Regions from separate parts of the Arthrobacter sp. T572 genome, predicted to be linked through region 2. Evidence: riboswitches for the same ligand, from Rfam matches in the RefSeq annotation. Region 2 holds a riboswitch; each other region holds the start of a gene.
What was found. A riboswitch is a leader RNA that binds a small molecule or an ion and turns the genes downstream of it on or off. The one in region 2 is predicted to bind thiamine pyrophosphate.

Region 1: linked by a shared signal. The riboswitch ahead of thiO (glycine oxidase ThiO) and the one ahead of thiC (phosphomethylpyrimidine synthase ThiC) in region 2 are both predicted to bind thiamine pyrophosphate.
Region 3: linked by a shared signal. The riboswitch ahead of ACUYMZ_RS18480 (ECF transporter S component) and the one ahead of thiC (phosphomethylpyrimidine synthase ThiC) in region 2 are both predicted to bind thiamine pyrophosphate.

The regions. Positions count from the first base shown of each region.
Region 1 is NZ_JBRAZQ010000002.1:2,829,722-2,835,255, forward strand. Features, by position in the region: gene ACUYMZ_RS14240 (TetR/AcrR family transcriptional regulator) at 1-698, shown strand, start outside; gene ACUYMZ_RS14245 (DUF3107 domain-containing protein) at 749-973, shown strand; gene ACUYMZ_RS14250 (hypothetical protein) at 1,009-1,311, shown strand; gene ACUYMZ_RS14255 (thiazole synthase) at 1,397-2,209, opposite strand; gene thiS (sulfur carrier protein ThiS) at 2,214-2,450, opposite strand; gene thiO (glycine oxidase ThiO) at 2,447-3,724, opposite strand; TPP riboswitch at 3,718-3,835, opposite strand; gene thiE (thiamine phosphate synthase) at 3,863-4,546, shown strand; gene ACUYMZ_RS14275 (ferritin-like fold-containing protein) at 4,550-5,218, opposite strand; gene ACUYMZ_RS14280 (RNB domain-containing ribonuclease) at 5,260-5,534, shown strand, end outside.
Region 2 is NZ_JBRAZQ010000002.1:2,480,206-2,485,739, reverse strand. Features, by position in the region: gene thiC (phosphomethylpyrimidine synthase ThiC) at 1-1,215, opposite strand, end outside; TPP riboswitch at 1,210-1,317, opposite strand; gene ACUYMZ_RS12735 (amidohydrolase family protein) at 1,404-2,492, shown strand; gene ACUYMZ_RS12730 (VOC family protein) at 2,565-3,452, shown strand; gene ACUYMZ_RS12725 (hypothetical protein) at 3,530-3,970, shown strand; gene rpsP (30S ribosomal protein S16) at 4,186-4,602, shown strand; gene ACUYMZ_RS12715 (RNA-binding protein) at 4,604-4,846, shown strand; gene rimM (ribosome maturation factor RimM) at 4,998-5,534, shown strand, end outside.
Region 3 is NZ_JBRAZQ010000002.1:3,728,281-3,733,814, reverse strand. Features, by position in the region: gene ACUYMZ_RS18505 (Na+/H+ antiporter subunit E) at 1-494, shown strand, start outside; gene ACUYMZ_RS18500 (MrpF/PhaF family protein) at 491-769, shown strand; gene mnhG (monovalent cation/H(+) antiporter subunit G) at 759-1,163, shown strand; gene ACUYMZ_RS18490 (DUF4235 domain-containing protein) at 1,251-1,511, opposite strand; gene ACUYMZ_RS18485 (NUDIX hydrolase) at 1,574-2,251, opposite strand; TPP riboswitch at 2,387-2,523, shown strand; gene ACUYMZ_RS18480 (ECF transporter S component) at 2,602-3,222, shown strand; gene ACUYMZ_RS18475 (ABC transporter ATP-binding protein) at 3,222-4,766, shown strand; gene ACUYMZ_RS18470 (energy-coupling factor transporter transmembrane component T family protein) at 4,763-5,534, shown strand, end outside.

The sequences.
Region 1 (5,534 bases), 350 kb from region 2:
CGGGTACAGTGGTCATAACTGCAAGGGAAAGGCGGCAGACTGTGGCTGACGGCACACGGGCAAGCGACGGATCACCGGCTAAGCAGGAACGGAGCGGCACCACGCGTTCAGCGAGGTTGCCGCGGGATGAACGCCGCGCGCAGCTGCTCAATGCTGCCTTGGAAGTGTTCGTTTCCAATGGGTTCCATGGTGCTGCCATGGATGAAATCGCCGAGACCGCCCATGTGAGCAAGCCCGTCCTGTACCAACACTTTCCCTCCAAGCGCGAGCTTTACATGGCACTCCTGGACAGCCACCTGGCCGCGTTGACGGAACTGATGCTCACCGCCTTGAACTCCACCACGGACAACAAGGAACGCGTCAAGGCCGTGATGCGTGCGTACTACAAGTTCATCGCCGACGACGACCAGGCGCACCGCCTGGTGTTCGAATCGGACCTCATCAACGATCCCGACGTAAGTTCCCGGCTGGAAACGTTCAACAAGACCTTTGCCGACGCCGTGGCCCGCGTGATCGCGGAAGACACCAAACTGCCCCCTCTGGAGGCCCAGCTCCTGGGCCGGGGCCTGGCGGGAATGGCGCAGGTCAGCGCGCGTTACTGGCTGGAAACGGACGGGAACCTCGACCTCGATGTCGCCAGCGATCTGATCTATCGTTTAGCTTGGCGCGGAATCAGTCGATTCCCCAAAGAGTCCTAAGCTACAAATAGAGGACTGACTAAACTCTTGACTGGCTTGGAGGCCTTGCTGTGGAAGTAAAGATCGGCATTCAGAATGTTGGCCGCGAAATCGTGCTCGAATCCGCCCTCGATGCCGAGGCCGTCGCCAAGATCGTAGGGGAAGCTATCTCCAAGGGGTCTGACCTGCGTCTCACGGACGAGAAAGGCCGCCAGGTGATCGTTCCGGGCAGCGTCCTGGGATATGTGGAGATCGGCGCCGAGGAAGTCCGCCGCGTGGGCTTTGGCGCCCTCTAAAGCCACCGTTTCATAGCCAGCCGCAAGGAGAACCGATGCTGTCACTCGTCGTTGTGGTGCTAGCCACCGTTGCCACCGGCTTTATTGTGTGGGCCAATGACAAGCGCCACAGCAAGTACGGCATCGCGGTGCCGGCGGGCGTCGCTGCGGCTGCAGGTACGGTTGCCTGGATCATCTTCATCGCGTTCGGCCTGGGCTACCAGCCCGGCCTGACGTGGATCCCGTGGGTCCTCCCGATTGTGCTGGGCACGGCGGCAGCTGCGGGCGTAGCGGTCTTCCTGGGCCGGCAGCGGACAGCACACGACACTGCGGCCCTGACCAAGGCCCTCCGGCTCTAGGTCCCGGCAATGGCTGTGGCCACCACCCCTCGGGTGGTGGCCACAGCCGTTTGAGTCCCCGCCGCTGCAGGGAATGCAGCACCGGTCACAGGAACTCGGCACGGCCTTCCATGGCAGAGGACGCCAAAGCGTGCTCGCGCCGCGGTATACGGCCGGCACGCCGGGCGAGCCGGCCAGCCGCCACCGCATGCTTGAACGCCTCGCCCATCTGCGCAGGGTTTTGGGCCCTGGTAACAGCGGTAGCCAGCAGGACGGCGTCGCAGCCGAGTTCCATGGCCAGCGCCGCATCCGATGCCGTGCCAATGCCCGCATCCAGCACCACGGGAACGGAGGCACGGGACACGATCAGTTCGATGTTGTGCGGATTCAGGATGCCCAGTCCTGTCCCAATGGGCGATCCCAAAGGCATGACGGCCGTGGCTCCGAGGTTCTCCAGGCGCAGGGCAAGGACAGGATCATCGTTGGTATAGGCGAACACCTTGAAACCCCGGTTCACCAGTTGCTCCGTGGCATCCACCAGCTCCACTGCGTCCGGGAGGAGAGTGTGCTCGTCAGCGATGACCTCCAGCTTGACCCAATCGGTTTCCAGGGCTTCACGGGCCAGTTCGGCCGTCATCACCGCGTCTTTGGCAGTGAAGCATCCGGCCGTGTTGGGCAGTACGCGGATGCCGTTGTCCACCAGGAGCTGGAAAAGCGAGCCCGTCTCTGCCGGCGAGTACCGGCGCATGGCCACGGTGGTGAGCTCGGTGCCCGAGGCCAGGAGCGCCGCACCAAGTCCGTCCAGGCTCGGCGCCCCTCCGGTTCCCATGATGAGGCGGGACGAGAATCCGACTCCGTCTATGACCAGGGCGTCGTCGGTCCCGGTCTGCCGCGTATTGCCTGTGCTGGTGATGGTCATGCTCTCAGCCTCCCTGGACCGCAGTAACGAGTTCGAGTTCATCGCCGTCGGCCAGGGTCGTCGCGGCCCATTGGCTCCGCGGGACTACTTCGGAGTTGCGTGCGACGGCGACACCCAGCTTGCCGCCGTCGGCCGCCTGACCGCGGTGGTCCAAGGCGCGGCCGGTGACGTCGCTGACGAGGGTGCTGACGGATGCGTCGTCCGGCACTGAACGGGCAGTGCCATTGAGTTTGATGTTCATGCGGGTTCCTTGATCGACGTGCGTGGTGCGGGAGGAAGTTCATGCTGTGCAGTTGGCGCAAAACGGTCCGGTGCGAACCGCGACCAGCGCGGGTCGCTGGAGCCGCCCAGCAGCCCGCCCACGATCTTTGCCGCGACCGGGGTGAGGAGGACGCCGTGGCGGAAGAAGCCGGTGGCGATGACCAGTCCGGGAACCTCCCCGGTGCTGCCGGTCACCCGTCCCAGCAGGGGTGCGTTGTCCGGTGTGCCTGGCCGTGCACGTGCCGTGGCCTCGAGCAGCTCGAGTTCGGCGACGGCGGGCACCAGGACCTGGGCATCGCGAAGGAGCTGGTAGACACCTCCGGCTGAGACTGCGTTGGACGTGGCAGAAAGGTTGTCTTCGCGCTGCGTTGCCCCGATGACCACGGTCCCGTCGTCACGCGGGACGATGTAGACCGGGACCCCGCGCACCATTCCCCGGACCGTGGCTGTCACGAGCGGGCGCAGGTGCTCCGGCACGAGAAGCCGCAGGATATCCCCGTAGACGGGACGAACGGGAAGGGACAGCCCATCAGGGAGTCCGTCGAGCTTGGCGGCGCCGAGTCCGTTGGCCACCACCGTCTCCGCAGCCCGGACTTTTATGCCGGACTCCAGCCCCACACCCAACACCCGGTCCTCCTCGCGGAGCAACCGGGTTGCGGACTCCGTCACCAGGAAACCGTCGGCGGCCCCGGAGACCCAGGTCTGGTCTTCCGGAGAATGGGAGGCCAGGACCGACATCAGGCCGGCGGCCAGCCTCCGCGGGTCCACCTGGTGGTCGGAGGGGATATCGAAAGCACAGGAAATTTGCGGGCTCAAAAGCGGTTCGCGCTCCCGCGCTTCCCGCAGGGCCAGCGGCGCCACGGCCAATCCGGCCGCAAGCTGGGCGGACCGCAGATCGGTCAAGGCACGGCGGTCGGCAGCGTCGGCACCCACACCAAGTGTCGGCGTCGTGCAGTAACCGATGGCTGTTCCACGTCCGGCGAGGTCCGCCGCGAAAGCCGGCCACAACCGGGCTGATTCCAGCATGAGTTCCAGGAGGTCTTCCTCCTGGTAATGGAGTTCGCTGACGGGGGCGAGCATGCCTGCTGCTGCGAAAGTGGCCCCCGTGGCAGGTGCGGGATCGACCACCACCACCGAACGGCCGGCCGCCCGGGCCTCGTGCGCGATGCCCAATCCGATGATCCCGCCACCGATGACGATCACGTCTGCTTCAAGGTCCGGTGCTGTTTCCGGAACGGGCCGGGATACGACCATGTTTTTCCCTTCCCTACGCCGGTATTACCCGGATCAGGTCAAGCGGTCGGCGCTGAAGCCCTCTCAGCCGGGCAGTCATATGACGCTGCCACGGCTCCCGCAGTACGAGCCCAGTTTAGAGGAACTACTCTGGTTTCCATGACCCAGCCCAACGCCATTGCTTCTGCCCGCCTCTACCTGTGCACCGACGCACGCCAGGAGAAGGAGGACTTTGCGGACTTTGTGGACGCCGCCTTCGCCGGTGGCGTGGACATCATCCAGCTCCGGGACAAGTCCATGGAGGCCGGCCGGGAGCTGGAGCTCCTGGAGGTCCTCGGCAAGGCCGCTGCACGCCACGGAAAGTTGTGGGCGGTCAACGACCGGGCCGATGTTGCCAGTGTTTCCGGGGCTCCGGTCTTCCACATCGGCCAGAAGGACCTTCCGCTTCCGGCCGCCCGGCAGCTCCTGCCCGGTGCCGCGATAGGCCTCTCCACCCACACTCCGGAACAGGCCGATGCCGCCATCGCGGCGTCGCAGGTGCCGGGCGGGCTGGACTATTTCTGTGTCGGACCCGTATGGGCCACTCCCACAAAACCCGGTCGCGCGGCCGTTGGACTGGAGCTGGTCACATTTGCCGCAGAAGCAGTGGAACGTGCCCGCGGGAACGACGCCGCGGGCGCTGATCTGCCCTGGTTCGCCATCGGCGGGATCGACCTCGGCAACGTCGAGGACGTAGTGGCCGCAGGTGCCGCAAGGATCGTGGTGGTTCGCGCCATCACGGAGGCGGACGATCCGACGGCGGCGGCAAGGTCGCTGCTCGAGGCCCTCGACGCCGGCCGCTGACGGTCAGGGGGCCAGTCCCAGGCCCGACATCCTCTGTCCGTGCCCCGCTGCCAGGTCCGCAGTCAAGCGGCCCACCGCTTCCCGCGCCTCCCCGCCGGCCTTGAGCACGGGGCCCAGCCAGGGATGTTCCAGTCCCACCCGCTGTGCCTGCGTCAGTGCTTCCCCCACGAGCCTCCGTGCCCACAGCGCGAGTCGTGACGCGAGCCTGGGATCGTCGGCGAGCGCCTTCCGCAGCAGCATGCGGAGGGCCTCCGTGGCATGGTCGGCAGAAGCGACCTGGTGCACGACCACCTGTGTTCGGGCGTCGAGGAATCCTGCGACGGTACGGTAGAAGTCAGCCGAGACCGTATCGATGACGTAGGCCTTCATGACCGACTCGTACCAGTCGCCCGGCCGGGTGCGCTCATGGAAGTGGTCGAAGGACCGTTGGAATGGCAGCATGGCATCCTCGGGATCAACGCCCAACCCGGCGAGGTGGTCGCTGATCATGGCGAAGTTTCCGTAGGCTCCCACGGCAATCTTGCCCAGCATGGCCGCATCCCGCAGGGTGGGAGCATGCCGGGAGTCCGCGGACAGCCTCCCGAAGGCCGACAACTCCCCGTAGGCCATGGCCCCAAGGAGCTCGATCGCAAGGGTGCCAACTGGAGCATTGCTGTCCTGGGAAGTGCCCATGCTTCAAGACTATCGGCGGTTTTCGGGCTAATGTGACTTTCGTGTCACATCATCGGATAGCTCCCAACGTCGACGACTCCACGGACCAGCTTGCCGATGCCCTGGCTGCCTTGAGGACGGAGCTGGATCTTCCCCGGGAGTACCCGGCACCGGCTGTGGAGGAGGCCCGGCGCGCGGTGGAAGAGCACCGCTTGCCGGACCACGATCTGCGGCACGTTCCGTTCGTGACGATCGATCCTGCCAGCTCCACGGACCTTGACCAGGCCCTCTTCATCGAGCGCGACGGCGACGGCTACAAGGTCCTGTATGCCATAGC
Region 2 (5,534 bases):
CCGCACCAGGTGGAAAGGGATGTGGCCCGGTCCTTCGACCATGACCTGGACGTCGTATTCCCAGGCTCGCTGGGTCAGCTCGGCAAGGGTGTCCAGTTCGGCGAACTGCGCGGCATCGTTGGCGTCGGCTGTGGCTCCGGGGCGGAGGCCGTCACCGAGTGAGAAGGCAACGTCGTACTTTGCGAAGATTTCGCACAGCTCATCGAAGTGCGTGTAAAGGAAGTTCTCCTTGTGGTGGGCCAGGCACCAGCCGGCCATGATGGAGCCACCGCGGGACACGATGCCCGTGACCCGGTTGGCGGTGAGGGGCACGTACCGCAGGAGGACGCCGGCATGGATGGTCATGTAGTCCACACCTTGCTCGCACTGTTCGATCACCGTGTCACGGAAGATTTCCCACGTGAGGTTATTGGCCTCACCATTGACCTTTTCCAAAGCCTGGTAGATCGGAACCGTGCCGATGGGCACGGGTGAGTTCCGGATGATCCATTCGCGGGTCGTGTGGATGTCATCTCCCGTGGACAAATCCATGACGGTGTCTGCGCCCCACTGCGTGGCCCACTGCAGTTTGTCGACTTCCTCGGCAATGGAGCTGGTGACAGCCGAGTTGCCGATGTTGGCGTTGATCTTCACCAGGAAGGCCTTGCCGATGATCATCGGTTCCGATTCCGGGTGGTTGATATTGTTCGGGATGATGGCCCGCCCTGCAGCGACTTCGCTGCGGACCAGCTCCACGTCGCAGTTCTCCCGCAGGGCCACGAACCGCATTTCCGGGGTGACGATGCCCTGCCTGGCGTAATGCATCTGGGTGACGGTCTTGCCTTCGACGGCGCGGCGGGGCACCGGTTGTGCACCCTTCCACTCCGCAGACGCTGCTCCGCGCCGCACGGCCGACTTGCCGTCGTCGAGCAGGTTGCGTTCCCGGCCCGTGTAGCTTTCCGTATCGCCGCGTTCCTCGATCCAGGCCTTCCTGAACGGTTCCAGACCGACTACCGGATCACTTCCCGGGCCGGCCGTGCGGTACACCCGCAAAGGATCGTTGGCCTGCCCGTTGGGGGAGGGTTCCAGGGCGATCTCGGTCACCGGTACGCGGATGCCGTGGCCCGGATCCTCCACCCAAGCCAGCGAATGGGACTTCAGCGACTGCGTGACGGCTTCCCCGGCTGGCGCAGTCTGGTTCCGGGCAGGGCTGTGCTGTGTTTCTGTGGTGCTCAAGGATTACTCACTTCCTTCGCCGGCATTACCCGGACAGGTTCGACGGTCGCAGACTGCTTCAGCCCGATCTCAGCCCCTGCAAGGGCTCCCGTGTGGTCAGGGAAGAAGCTACCACAGGGGCAGCGGGTGCTCCCAGTCACAAGCTTTCGAAAGGGGCGGGGCGGGGTTCGTCGCACTAGGCTTCTGCCATGGCCAACATCATTGAATTCAGCGGTCCGGTGCTGGTTGCAGCCGATGACGAACGCCGGGGATTGTGGTCAGTTGACGGAAAGCTGACTTTTGAACGTCCCGCAACGCCGCCGGACAGAGTGCTTGCCGGATGGGTGCTGCCGGGCTTCGTCGACGCGCATTGCCACATCGGGCTGGGGCCCGGTGGTGCGGTGGATGAGGAGACCACGCTCGCCCAGGCCATGGCGGACCGGAACGCCGGAACGCTGCTGATCCGCGACGCCGGTTCGCCCGGCAATACCCGCTGGGTCCAGCAAAGGGAGGACCTTCCGCGCCTCATCCGGGCCGGCCGGCACATTGCCCGCAGCAAGCGGTACCTGCGGGGTCTGGGCCACGAAGTGGAGCCGGATGAACTGGTGGAGACCGTCCGGAAAGAAGCGCGCGACGGCGATGGCTGGGTCAAGCTGGTGGGCGACTGGATTGACAGGGGAGTGGGGGACTTGACCGCGTCATTTCCGGCCGGGGTCGTCAAGGAAGCCATAGCTGCCGCGCATGACGAAGGCGCCCGGGTTACCGCGCATTGCTTCGCGGAACAGACCATCGACCACATGCTGGACGGCGGAATCGACTGCATAGAGCATGCCACCGGGTTGCTGCCGCGGCACATCCCGCGCCTCGTGGAACAGGATGTTCCGATCGTTCCCACCCTGGTCAACATTGCCACCTTTCCCGACATCGCGGCGCAGGCCAAGCCAAAGTTTCCCGACTACGCGCAGCACATGACCAGCCTGTGGGAACGCCGGCGCGAGCGGGTTTTTGAAGCCTATGAGGCCGGCGTTTCCATTTATGCCGGCACTGACGCCGGCAGCGTCATCAAGCATGGCCGGATCGCCGACGAGATGCAGGAACTGCACGACGCCGGCCTGCCGCCTGCCGCGGTGCTGAATGCCGCCACGTGGGGTGCCAGGGCATGGTTGGGGACGGAAGGAATCAGCGAGGGGGCACCTGCCGATGTGGTGGTGTGCCGCGCGGATCCCCGTCAGGAGCTTGCCACCGTCCACCGGTTGAGCCACGTGGTCCTAAGGGGCAACGTCCTCCGCTGGGAATAAATTGAAGCTTCAAGTAATTTAGAGAGGTAGAACGAGCCGAAAAGCGGCCAGCTTGATCACCGGGAGCTTCACATGACCACTTCATCCAGCCAGGACCTGCTGCCTGCCGATCTCTCCATGGGCACTGTCATGCTCAAAGTGGGCGACATGAAGCTCATGAGCGACTACTACCAGCGCGCCTTGGGGTTGGAGGTGGTCGCGGAACAGGACGGCGGGCTGTACCTGGGCCGCCTCGGCAAGCCCGTAGTCCACCTGGCTCCGGCCGCAGGCCTGCAGATTCCCGGCAGGGGCGAGGCCGGCCTCTTCCATACTGCGATCCTGTTCGAAGACCAGCCCGCCCTGGCCGCGACCATTGCCACTGCCGCGCAATACGAGCCCCGTGCCTTCGTCGGCAGTGCCGACCACCTGGTCAGCGAGGCGTTCTACTTCACCGATCCCGAAGGCAATGGCATCGAGTTGTACTACGACAAGCCCCGGAGCGTGTGGCAGTGGGACGGAAAGAACGTGGTCATGGACAACGTTGCCCTGCCGCCGCAGGCCTACCTTCAGCAGTACCTGAGCGAAGAGGCGGTGACGGGCCAGGCCCGGGCCGGTGCCGGCGTCGGGCATGTCCACCTTCAGGTAGGCGACGTTGCGACGGCGCAAAAGTTCTACGTGGACACCCTGGGGTTCGAGCGGACCGCCGGCTGGCACGGCCAGGCCTTGTTCGTCTCGGCGGGTGGCTACCACCACCACATGGCCATGAATGTCTGGAACAGCCGCGGTGCCGGGCCGCGCCGGGACACGCTGGGCCTGGGTGAAGTCCTGATTGAAGTCCCTGGCGACGACCACGTCCTGGCGTTGGCGGACCGGCTGAAGGTTGCGGGCCTGTCCAGCCACCACACAGGCAGGGAGCTTCGTTTTGAGGACCCGTGGCGCAACCAGTTGCGGGTGGCGGTCGCGGGGCCCGGCCTGCACTAGGCTGGGCAATGTTGGAGCAGGGGCCGGCATGTCCTGCGCCCCTGCCGTGTCAGCACGACGGAATGGGATGACTTTCCATGGGCTTTGCCGAAATTTTTGTAGCCACCCACGATGAAGCACTCAAACGGGCCGCCGCCCTCGACGGCGGAGCCGGCGTTGCCGGATCTGCTGTCCGGATTGACGGCATCAGTGACTTTGAGGTTGAACAACTCGGCGACCTCGCCGGGCAGGCGGTCCACGCAGCCGGAGCCGACTATGAGCTGGCCCTGGTGGATGTCACCAGCGATGCCCTGCTTGGGGTCCCCGAAGCGATGGTTCGCGCGTTGGCTGAATTGCTGACGTATGAAAGCGAAGGTGACGGCAATGTCCTTGATGACGTCGCCGAGGCCTGGGCAGGGCAGGAAGACATGCCTTTCGGGGCGGCCGAGTCCAAAGGGTACGTCCAGCAACTGGCAGCCCTTGCCTCCGATGTGGAGAAAGCGGACCGCGCCGGGCTTTACGTCTGGTCGGTGTCCTGACCCTCGCATGAAGGTGGACGTGACCAAGTCCACAGGGGTGGAGTCCGGCCAAGTCGTAATTGTGCGGCCCATCTGGCACAATGGACAGGTACTCGATCGGTGCGGCCCCTCTCTCCGTGCTCGTATCTTGTCCTTCGAACCCCCAAGTATGGCCCGCCCCACGGGTGCAGAACGTCGGGTTCAACCCCGTTTCAGAAACAGGAGTGACCACAAAAGTGGCCGTAAAGATTCGCCTTAAGCGCCTCGGTAAGATGCGCGCACCGTACTACCGCATTGTTGTCATGGACTCCCGCGCCAAGCGCGACGGCCGTGCCATCGAGGAAATCGGCAAGTACCACCCGACCGAGGAGCCCTCGTACATCGAGGTCGCTTCCGAGCGTGCCCAGTACTGGCTGTCCGTTGGCGCCCAGCCCACCGAGCAGGTTGCTGCGATCCTCAAGATCACCGGTGACTGGCAGAAGTTCAAGGGCCTGCCTGGCCAGGAAGGCACCCTGAAGACCAAGGCTCCGAAGGAAGCTTTCGTGGCTCCGGAGAAGGGTTCCGTCATCATTCCGGAAGCCATCACCAAGAAGGCCAAGAAGGACGACGCCGAGGCCGAAGCTGCTGAAGCAGAGACCACCGAGGCTGAGTAAGTTGCTGGCAGAAGCGCTCGAGCATCTGGTCCGTGGGATCGTTGACAGCCCTGAGGATGTCAAGGTCAGTGCCAAGAACAACCGCCGTGGGGAATCCCTCGAAGTGCGGGTTCACCAGGACGACCTCGGCCGGGTAATCGGCCGCCAGGGACGCACCGCCCGTGCCTTGCGCACTGTGGTTGCAGCCTTGGCTGGAGGCGAGCAGGTCAGGGTCGACGTCGTCGACACCGACCGTCGCCGGTAACGCGCTCAGCAACATTTGCCTTAGGTCCGGCCCCTTCACCGAATATGGTGGAGGGGCCGGACTGCTTTCCCGACAATCAGTTCCAGTAAGAATCCCATCAGCGCCCACCCGCCGGCACGGCACGGGGCACAACAAGAATCCAGAGGAATCCATGCAGCTCCAGGTGGCCCGGGTCGGCAAACCACACGGTATCCGCGGCGAGGTGACAGTCCAGGTGCTCACCGATGCTCCGTCCGAGCGGTTCGTTGCCGGGACAGAGTTTTTGGTGGAGCCGGCCACGGCAGGTCCCCTGACCATCCGCAGCGCCCGGTGGAACAAGGACATCCTCCTGCTGGGCTTCGAGGAAGTGCCGGACCGCAATGGCGCCGAACTGATCCGCGGGGCCAAGCTGTTCATCGAAACCGACGACCTCGACGAGGTGGACGACGAAGGCTGGTATGAGCACGAGCTGGTCGGCCTTGAGGCGCGGGTAGGAAACCAGGCGGTAGGCAGGATTGCCGCCCTGAACACCATGCCGGCCCAGGACCTGCTGGTAGTCGAAACCCCCGGCGGCAAGGAGATCCTGATCCCGTTCGTGGACGAAATCGTCCCCGAGGTCAATGTGGACGGCGGCTACGTCCTCATTACTCCCCCCGCGGGGCTCTTCGAGCTTAACGATGACGACGCCGGCACGTCCGATGGAGACGAT
Region 3 (5,534 bases), 1.2 Mb from region 2:
TGTGGCAGGACTTCAGCCCGGGCAACCTGCTGTTCGGCGCACTGATCGCCATTGTGGTGGCCAAGCTGTTCTACCTGCCGCCGGTGGAACTCAGCGGCCGGTTCAATGTGCTGCGGGCCGTTCCCTTTGCCCTGTTGTTCCTCGGCAAAGTGGTGGCGGCGAGCTTCCTGGTGCTGTACCTGGCCGTGGTGAAGGGACCCAAGGTGCGCAGCGCCGTCGTCGAGGTTCCGTTGCGGAGCCATTCGGACCTTATGGTGACGGCCACCGGCCACGTCATTTCCCTGATTCCCGGGTCGCTGGTGGTGGAGGTGGACCGGTCGACGTCCACGCTGTATCTGCACGCGCTGAACATCTACAACCAGGCTGACATCGACAAAATCCGCCGGGAGGTACAGAACATCGAGGCCGGATTGATCAGGATCATGGGCACACGCGAAGAAGTAGAGGCGCTCCGAAGCGAAACGCGTCCGGGCATGGAAGGTGCGGCGCTGTGAAGGAACTTGTCCTGGTGGTCACTGCCGTGATCCTTAGCCTGGCAGGGGCCGGTGCCATCATCCGCATTGCGATCGGGCCTTCCCTGCTGGACCGCGTGCTGGCATCCGACGTGCTGCTGGCCATCGTCGGCGCGGCCCTGGCAATCGACATGGCCATCAACCGGCACCTCAACAACCTGATGCTGCTGGTGGCCCTGGCCGTGATCGGCTTTATCGGTTCCGTGACGGTGGCCAGGTTCGTGGCCGAAAGGCGGGAACAGAGCAATGACTCCTGACGCTACGGGCGTAGACGCTGTAATCGATGTTCTGACGGCCGTTTTCCTGGTGGTCGGCGCCCTCATGTCCTTGGGCGCGGCGATCGGCCTGCTGCGGTTCCCGGACCTCATGAGCCGCATGCACGCCGCGACCAAGCCGCAGGTCCTGGGCCTCTTCCTGATGCTGGCTTCCATCGGCCTGCAGATGCGGACGTGGTGGGTGTGGCCGGTCCTGCTGGTGGCCTGGATATTCCAGTTGCTGACCGCGCCCGTGTCCGCGCACATGGTGGGCCGTTCCGCTTACCGGACCAAGCACGGCCACCGCGAGCTCCTCACCAAGGACGAACTTGAGGCCGTGGTCCAGCGGGCTGCCGGTGAACATCCGGGGGACGGAACGCACGACGCCGGCCGCTGAGTCCGGCGTTCAGGGCATCTTGGAAAAGGGTCGCCCAAGGGTGCGCCGCCGGTGGTGGGGTGCCTTGGCTTGTCCCCGGGCAGCGGGTCAGACGATGTCGTGCGTCTTGGCGAAGCGGGCGATCGCGCGCTGCGTGCCGCGGCTGGTTAGGACCTGGATGAGGGTGCTCACGAAGGCCGAAACCAGCGCGAATGTCAGTGCTGAGCGCAGGCTGGTTTCGAGGTCGTCATGACCTGCGGGCGGCTTGTTGCCGGTGGCCTTCTCCCAAGCCAGGTTGACCAGTTTGGTGCCGACGAATCCTGCTCCGAGGCTCACTCCGGTCCCCAGCAGCTTGAAGAAGAAGTTCATGTCCCAAGCCTAACCTCACCTACAGCGTGCACCAGGCACCGTTCCCGGGCGCAAGGGGAGCGTTATCGGCGGTTTTCCCTGTCTTTCAGGAAGGCCGCCATGGAGCCCCGGGGTGCCAGGACGGGAACTACGGGGTGCCGGGCGCCCCACACAGCATCCACGGTGCCCAGGCTCGCAAGTTCCTTGAGCAGGTAGTAGGTGGGTGGCATGAGGTGGAGCGTGCCTTCGGCTTCAGCGGAGAGGACGCCGGCCACGGGCATCCAGAGCGACTGCCAGGCTTCCGTTGTTTGGTGTTGGGGCGCTGCCCCGTCACGGGCCTTGGCGACGTAGAAGTAGGTGTCAAAGCGCTTGGGCATGTCCACGGGGGTCACCCAGTTGGCCCACGGACGCAGATCTGCAGGCTCAAGCGTGAGTCCGGCTTCCTCCTGCACCTCGCGGAGGGCGGCAGTCAGCACGGTGCCCGCTTCCCGGATGGCTTGGTCCGGGTTGGCGGCGATGGATGCTTCCGACCACGCATCGGCGTGCCCTGCCAGCAACTCCTGCGGGTAGTCCCACCCTTCACTGTCCGCGGCATCCACGCGGCCTCCGGGAAAGACCACCATGCCCGCGGCGAAGTCCATGGTGGACACACGGTGCTGGACGAAGACCTCGAGGCCGTCGGCGGCGTCCCTGAGCAGGATCACGCTGGCAGCGAGCCGTGGTTCGGGTGCAGGCGGGACTGTGCCGGGATGATCCGTCATGAAGTCATTCTCTCAGGTGTGCATGAGAGAGGAAGCCGCCAAACGGGCCGGGAGAAACCGCAACCCTTTATGACTGCCACCGAGGGCCAACGCACGGACCCGGGTGTAAACTGGACCTCGCCCATCAGGGCAGATTGATAACGACAGGGGAGCGCCGCCGTCGAACCCTGCAGGGATGCAGGTGACGCGAGGGCGCTGAGAGTGCGGACAGCCGCAGACCCTCGAACCTGATCCGGTTAGTACCGGCGCAAGGGAGTCGAGCTTCTCAGAGTGTCCGGAACACCGGTGGCGCATGCCTGCCGGGAATCCGGGGAGCACTTTCCCCTCCTGTAACCTCAGGAGGCAAAGAAATGACCACGGCAAGCGTGAAGAAGACCAGTTACAACTGGCGTGTAGTAGACATCGTGGTGGCAGCTTTGATCGCCATCGCCGGCGGCGTGATCTTCTGGGCATGGTCCCAGGGCGCCGCGATCGTATCCATTCCCATGAACGCGGCCTACCCGCCCTTGACCGGCCTGATCGCCGGCGGCTGGATGATCCCCGCAGTCCTGGGCATGCTGATCATCCGCAAACCCGGCGCCGCGCTGTTCTGCGAGGCTGTGGCCGCGACGGGTGAGCTGATCATGGGTTCCCAGTACGGCACCACCGTGCTGATTTCCGGCGTCCTGCAGGGCCTGGGTGCCGAGCTGGTGTTCGCTGCGTTCCGCTACAAGAAGTTCAACCTCCCCACGGCGCTGCTGGCCGGTGCCGGTGCGGGCCTCTTCTGCGGCCTCAACGACTCCTTCATGCCGTGGGGCTGGAACATCGCCTACGAGGCCGTGGACAAGCTGGCCTACATCGCGTTCTGCACGTTGTCCGGCGCCATCATTGCCGGCGCCCTCTCCTGGGTCGCCACCCGCGGCCTGGCCAAAACAGGCGTGTTGAGCGCCTTCGCATCGCGCAAGGCCGCCTCGGAGCCCGTCTTCAACTGATGGCCGCAACGAGCACCGGCAGGCCTGCCGCCATCTCCGCCGAGGGCTGGGGTTGGCGGCACGCCGGCCGGACCACACCTGCCATCCAGGGCCTTGACCTCCGCATCGATCCGGGCGAGCGGGTGTTGCTGTTGGGTCCCTCCGGTGCGGGCAAGTCGACCTTGCTGCACGCGCTGGCCGGGGTCCTGGGCGAGGAAGAGGATGATTCGGACGAGACCGGTTCACTCCTGCTGGACGGTGCTTCGCCGCGGGAACAACGCGGCCGCGCCGGATTGATGCAGCAGGATCCCGAAACGCAGGTGGTCTTGTCCCGGATTGGCGACGACGTCGCGTTCGGAGCCGAAAACCTTGCCGTGCCCCGTGACCGGATCTGGACCCGGGTTCATGAAGCGCTCGACGACGTGGGGTTGCGTACCGCTGATGGCGGCGGTTTGGCGTTGGACCACCCGACGGCGGCGCTCTCCGGCGGCCAAAAGCAGCGGCTTGCGCTGGCAGGCATTTTGGCGATGAGACCGGGATTGATCCTGTTGGACGAACCGACGGCCAACCTGGACCCAGCCGGTGTGCTGGAAGTCCGTGATGCCGTGCGCCGATGCTTGGACAAGACAGGTGCCACCTTGGTTGTGGTGGAACACAGGGTGTCCGTCTGGAAGGACCTGGTGGACAGGATCGTGGTCCTGCAGCCCGGTTCGGCTGGCGGTGGGGTGCTCCTGGATGGGCCGCCGGACCAGGTTCTGGCCGAAGCGCACAGCCTGCTCAAGGCCGCCGGCGTGTGGGTGCCCGGGTACGTTCCCGAAACCCGCCGCAGGGAACGCGGGAACCAATCCGCGCAACTGCTGGTGGCGGCCCAGGACCTGGCGGTTTCCCGCGCCAAGCCACGCAGGAAGGGTTTCAGGTCCATCCCGCCGCAGCCGGTGCAGCACGGCATCAGTGCCCAGGTCCGGGCAGGGCAGGCGCTCACCATCACCGGACCCAACGGCGCCGGAAAATCCACGTTCGCCTTGACGCTGGCAGGACTTTTGGCGCCGGTGGCAGGTAAGGTGTCTGCCGCCGTCGAGCTTTCCGAAGGCGCCGGAATCGATCCCTTCCGGTGGAAAGCGGACCAACTGATTTCCCGGATCGGCACGGTGTTCCAGGAACCGGAGCACCAGTTCGTCACCGGCAAGGTGCTGGATGAGCTGATGTTCGGTCCCAGGCATGTGGGCCGTGGCGAGGAGCGGGTCGACGAACTGCTGGAGCGGCTCCGGCTGACGCACTTGGTGGACGCGAATCCCTACACCCTGTCCGGCGGCGAGAAGCGCCGGCTGTCCGTAGCGACCGTGCTCGCCGCACACCCCAAAGTACTGGTCCTGGACGAGCCGACCTTCGGCCAGGACGCGAACACGTGGGCCGAACTGGCGTCGTTCCTGTCGGAACTGCTGGACCAAGGCACCGCCGTGGTCTCGGTGACGCACGACGAGGAGTTCAGTGCCGTGCTGGGCGGCGCGGAACTCAGGTTGGCCCCGGCGGAGCGGTCCCGGAAAATGGAAGCGGGTGCGGCATGAGGGACACCTTGAGCCTGAGCGGCAACCATGCCTTGTTGACGCGGGCCAACCCCTTGGCGAAGTTCGTCGCCGTTTTCCTGATTTCGCTGGTCCTGGCACTGTCCATCGACTGGGTCTCCGCGTCCGTGGCCCTGGTTGCCGAGCTTGCGCTATTCCCCCTTGCCGGGCTCACGCTCGGGCTTCTCTGGTCAAGGGCCTGGCCGCTGATTATCGCCGCGGCCGTTGGCGGCTGGAGCACAGCGATCGTCGCCGCTGACAGCGGCGCTGTATTGCTCGACGTCGGGCTCTGGTCCATCAGCGAAGGCTCGCTGGAGCTGGGACTCGGGTTCATGCTTCGAGGGCTGGCCATCGCGCTTCCGGCGATCCTGCTGATGACCTGCACGGACCCGACCGACCTCGCCGATGCTTTGGCGCAGAAGGCCAGGCTCCCGCACCGGTTTGTGCTGGGCTCCCTGGCCGCGATGCGCTTGGTGGGTTTGCTGGCCGAGGAATGGCAGACAATAGGCATGGCCAGGCGCGCCCGTGGCGTGGGTTCGCAGGGCAGCCCCCTGCAACGGCTGAAGGCGACCCTGGGACAGAGCTTCGGCCTGTTGGTCCAGGCTGTCCGGCGGGCTTCCCGGCTGGCAGTGACCATGGAAGCCCGCGGTTTTGGTGGCGGCCGGCGCACATGGGCGCGTGAGTCCACCTATTCCCTGCTGGACGCCTGGGTTCTCCTGGGCGGCGTCCTCATTGCCGGAACCGCGGTGGTGGCAGCCGTAGGAGCAGGCA